DNA from 2 places in the Cutibacterium sp. KB22876 genome. Region 2 is predicted to be linked to the other one. Evidence: riboswitches for the same ligand, from Rfam matches in the RefSeq annotation. Region 2 holds a riboswitch; the other holds the start of a gene.
What was found. Region 2 has a riboswitch for cobalamin ahead of mutA (methylmalonyl-CoA mutase small subunit). Riboswitches for the same ligand answer to the same signal wherever they lie in the genome.
Positions count from the first base shown of each region.

Region 1: it holds a riboswitch for cobalamin, as region 2 does, so the genes downstream of both, cobO (cob(I)yrinic acid a,c-diamide adenosyltransferase) here and mutA (methylmalonyl-CoA mutase small subunit) in region 2, are expected to answer to the same signal.

Region 1 is NZ_AP040858.1:1,106,708-1,108,903, forward strand. Features, by position in the region: gene cbiT (precorrin-6Y C5,15-methyltransferase (decarboxylating) subunit CbiT) at 128-724, opposite strand; cobalamin riboswitch at 748-884, shown strand; gene cobO (cob(I)yrinic acid a,c-diamide adenosyltransferase) at 925-1,539, shown strand; gene cobBC (bifunctional hydrogenobyrinic acid a,c-diamide synthase/histidinol phosphate aminotransferase CobBC) at 1,539-2,196, shown strand, end outside.
Region 2 is NZ_AP040858.1:1,318,616-1,320,811, forward strand. Features, by position in the region: gene AC6I1W_RS05920 (alpha/beta fold hydrolase) at 1-435, shown strand, start outside; cobalamin riboswitch at 506-757, shown strand; gene mutA (methylmalonyl-CoA mutase small subunit) at 838-2,196, shown strand, end outside.

The DNA.
Region 1 (2,196 bases), 210 kb from region 2:
CTGTCGGTTTCGGCAGTGCCACACCATGTGCGTTTCGCTGCCGAGCAGACCTGGGCTGCCTGCCTGCTGGCCTCCCAGATCAGCTGAGTCCAGGGTCAGACAACTGTGCACACTGGGTGGCTCGTCGTCACTCAGTGTGCTGCCAGGTCCACGCCACGACGGTGCGGGCCGGTTTCCAGCCCCGCAGCCGGCCGATGCTGTCGGCGGTCTCGACGCCGAACCTCATGAGGTCACCGCCCAGATCCCGGTGCAAGGACTCCACGAGCATCTCGGCCTCCATCGTCACCCCATGGACGACGAGCCGTCCCCCGATGGGTAGACGTGGTCGACACTGGGTGACGAGAGTTTCCGTCGCACCGCCGCCGATGAAGATGGCATCCGGGTCGGGCAGTCCCTCCGGCAGCCCCTTGGTGAGGTCGGCGTCGATGACCTCGAACTGGCCGGGCAGAGTGAGTTCTGCGGCATTCGTGCGGGCATTGGCGGCCCGTTCTGTCTTGCGCTCCACCCCGATGGCTCGGCAGGTCGGATCGGTGCGACACCACTCGACACCGATCGACCCGGCGCCGGTGCCGAGGTCCCACAGCAGCTGGCCCGGCATGGGTCGCAACGCTGCCAGAGCGACGGCCCTCACCGGATGTTTGGTGATGAGGCCGTCATGGGCGAAGTGCGTCTCGTCGAGGCCAGGCGTGCGTCCGAGGAGGGTGGCGTCAGGATCATGGGTCATGAGGGAAGCTTAGGGCAGTGCCGGGTGAGGACAACCCGACCCGTGTGACACAATCGACGGTGGCCCTCGGGGAGGAATCCGGTGTGAATCCGGAGCGGTCCCGCCACTGTGAGCGCCTCAGCGCGAGCCAGGTCGATCCTGCGGGTCAGGTCACGGAAATCCCGTGACCCGACGGGCGCGGACCCGCAAGGAGGTCGTTCATGCCGCACGCGCGCAGTGGCGCCACACCAGACGACGGGCTGTCCACCAGACAGCGACGGTTACGGCCAGTTCTTGCTGTGAACACCGGCGAGGGCAAGGGCAAGACGACAGCGGCGATGGGTACCGCCCTGCGCGCCTGGAACCAAGGGTGGAGAGTCGGCGTCTTCCAGTTCGTGAAGTCCGGACGATGGCATGTCGGCGAGCAGGACGCCCTGCAAGCTCTCGGGAAACTCCACGAGGAGACCGGTGCCGGCGGTCCCGTCACATGGGAGGTCATGGGGACTGGATGGTCCTGGGCACGCTCCTTCGATGCCGCCGATGACCCCGAGGCCGCTGCCCGCGAGGGGTGGCGACACGTGTCGGAACTCCTGGCCAGCGAGGCGCTTGACTTCTACCTTCTTGACGAGTTCACCTACCCGCTGGACTGGGGATGGCTCGATGTCGACGAGGTCGTCGACACACTGGTCAACCGCCCCGGCACCCAGCACGTCGTCATCACTGGCCGTCGCGCCCCGGCAGCCCTCGTCGAGGTCGCAGACCTCGTCACCGAGATGACCAAGGTCAAGCACCCCTTCGACGCCGGTCAGCGTGGTCAGGCGGGAATCGAATGGTGATGCGCATTCCACGAATCCTCATCGCCGCCCCGGCGTCGGGAGGCGGTAAGACGACCGTCGCGACAGGTCTCATGGCAGCCCTGCGTGCCACCGGCCGGACGGTGGCGCCGTTCAAGGTCGGGCCGGATTACATCGATCCCGGTTACCACTCGATGGCCAGTGGTCGTCCGGGCCGCAACCTGGACTCCGTCATGTGTGGTGACGAGCTCATGGCCCCGCTGCTGGCCCATGGTTTCGTCACCCCCGATGCGGCGGACATTGCGGTCATCGAGGGAGTGATGGGCCTCTTCGACGGCCAGCTCGGGACCGGACGCGGGTCCAGCGCCGAGATCGCCACCTCGATCCAGACCCCGGTGGTCGTGGTCGTCGACACCGCTCATGCGTCCCTCACCCACGCCGCAGTGGTGGCAGGTCTGGCGACGTTTGATCCGAATGTCACGATCGCCGGTGTGATCCTCAACCGGGTCGCCTCTCCTCGTCATGGTGCCGAGGTCGTGCGCGGACTCGACCGACTCGGCATCCCGGTGCTGGGGCGGATTCCGCGCACCGAGTCGATCTTCGTGCCGTCTCGCCACCTGGGCCTGGTCCCGGCGGGGGAGTGGGAGCACTCCGCCTCCAAGGTCGCCGGCCTGGGTGACCTCATCGCCGAACACGTCG
Region 2 (2,196 bases):
GGGTCCTTCAACCGGGCCTTCCTGCCGGCTCGCACCGACTACGACTGGTTGTCCCGAGACGCTCGCGTCGTGGACGCCTACAACGACGACCCGCTGTGCGGTTTCGTCTGCACCGCAGCCTTCTACCGCGAACTCGTCCGGCTTATCGAACTCGCCAACTCCACCGAGATCTTCCGAGCAACTCCACCGGCACTTCCCATTCTGCTGATGTCGGGCGCCAAGGACCCGGTGGGGGACTCCGGCAGGGGAGTGCGCCAGGTTGCGCGTCAGTTGCGCGACTCGGGCTCGCGTGAGGTGGACCTCGTTCTCTACCCCGGGGCGCGCCACGAGATCCTCAATGAGGTGAACCGTCGACATGTCCACGCCCACCTGCGCGACTGGATTGATGCCGTCGCCGCCCGACCCGGGACCTTGCAGGTTCGGAAAGCACGGTGAAAGGCCGCTCACGTTCGTTTCGCACGATCGTGCACATGCACCCCCAGTGCGCTATGCCGATTGTGCGCAGCCTAGTATCGTAGGTGCTGGTGCCGAGGAATCCCGTCCGGGGTTTCAAGGCGGTAAGAGGGAATCCGGTGAAACTCCGGAACTGCCCCGCAGCGGTGAGTGGGAACGACATCACCATCGTCGCCCATCTGGTTCTCGGACCGGGTGGACGTCGATCAAGCACTGGGCTTCGGTCTGGGAAGCGGTGACGTAGGACTCGTCGGCAGACGAGGTGCCCATGAGTCCGAATACCTGCCAGAGCGTGTGGTGCACTCCGCGTGTGCCACAGCGTCCGAGGTCTCGAGGGCCGGCCGAGGTCGTCCAACCATCCACAGCGGAGCAGGAGTCTGACGAATGACTGATCCTGACAACCTCGCATCCAAGCCCGTCGAGGACAGGATGCCCGAGGAGTTGAGCCTGGCCGGGGACTTCCCGAAGGTCACCCACGAACAGTGGGAGGACGCGGTCCTCAAAGTCTTGAACCGGGGTCGCCCCGAGGGCAAGGAACTCAACATCGAGCAGGGAATGAAGCGCCTCGAGCCGACCACGGTCGACGGCATCCAGATCGAGCCGATGTACCGGCGTCAGGATGCCTCCGAGAAGCTCGGCGCCCCGGGCGTGCCGCCCTTTACCCGTGGCACGACGGTCCGTGACGGCAGCATGGACGCGTGGGACGTCCGAGCCCTTCACGAGGATCCCGACGTCGAGTTCACCAAGAAGGCCGTCATCGCTGACCTCGAGCGTGGCGTGACGTCCCTGTGGCTGCGCGTCGGTGCCGACGCCATCAACCCCGAGGACATCGCCGGCGATCTCAAGGACGTGCTGCTGGACCTGGCCAAGGTCGAGGTCTCCAGCCGCGACGACCAGGAGGCTGCCGCCGAGGCCCTCCTCAAGGTCTACGCCGATTCCAAGATCGAGCCCGACAAACTGTCGTTCAACCTCGGTCTGGACCCGATCGGTTTCGCCGCCCTCAACGGTGGCACCCCGGATCTGTCCGGCATGGGCGAGTGGGTCAGGAAGATCGAGAAGTACAAGAACTCCCGCGCCTTCGTCGTTGACGCCACGATCTACCACAACGCTGGTGCCGGCGACGTGCATGAGCTCGCCTGGGCCATCGCCACCGGCGTCGAGTATGTCCGCGCTCTCATGGAGCAGGGACTGACCGCCGAGCAGGCGTTCGACGCCATCAACTTCCGGGTGTCCGCCACCCACGACCAGTTCCTGACCATCTGCCGTCTGCGCGCCCTGCGCACCCTGTGGAACCGTGTCGGTGAGGTCTTCGAGGTGCCGGCCGCCAAGCGTGGTGCCCGTCAGGAGGCCGTCACCAGCTGGCGTGAGCTGACCCGTGACGATCCCTACGTCAACATCTTGCGAGGCACCATCTCGACCTTCGGTGCTGCTGTCGGTGGTGCCGAGGCCGTCACGACCCTGCCCTTCGATGCCGCCATCGGCCTGCCGAAGAGCGACTTCTCGCGTCGTATCGCCCGCAACACTGGCATCATCCTCGCCGAGGAGTCCAACATCGGTCGCGCCAATGACCCGGCTGGTGGCTCCTTCTACGTTGAGGCTCTGACTAAGAAGCTGGAAGAAGCCGCTTGGGTCGAGTTCCAGGCTGTCGAGGCTGCCGGTGGCATGGCCGCCGCCGTGACCGGCGACCACGTCCGCACCGAGCTCGACAAGCTGAATGCCGAGCGCGCCAAGCGTCTGGCGACC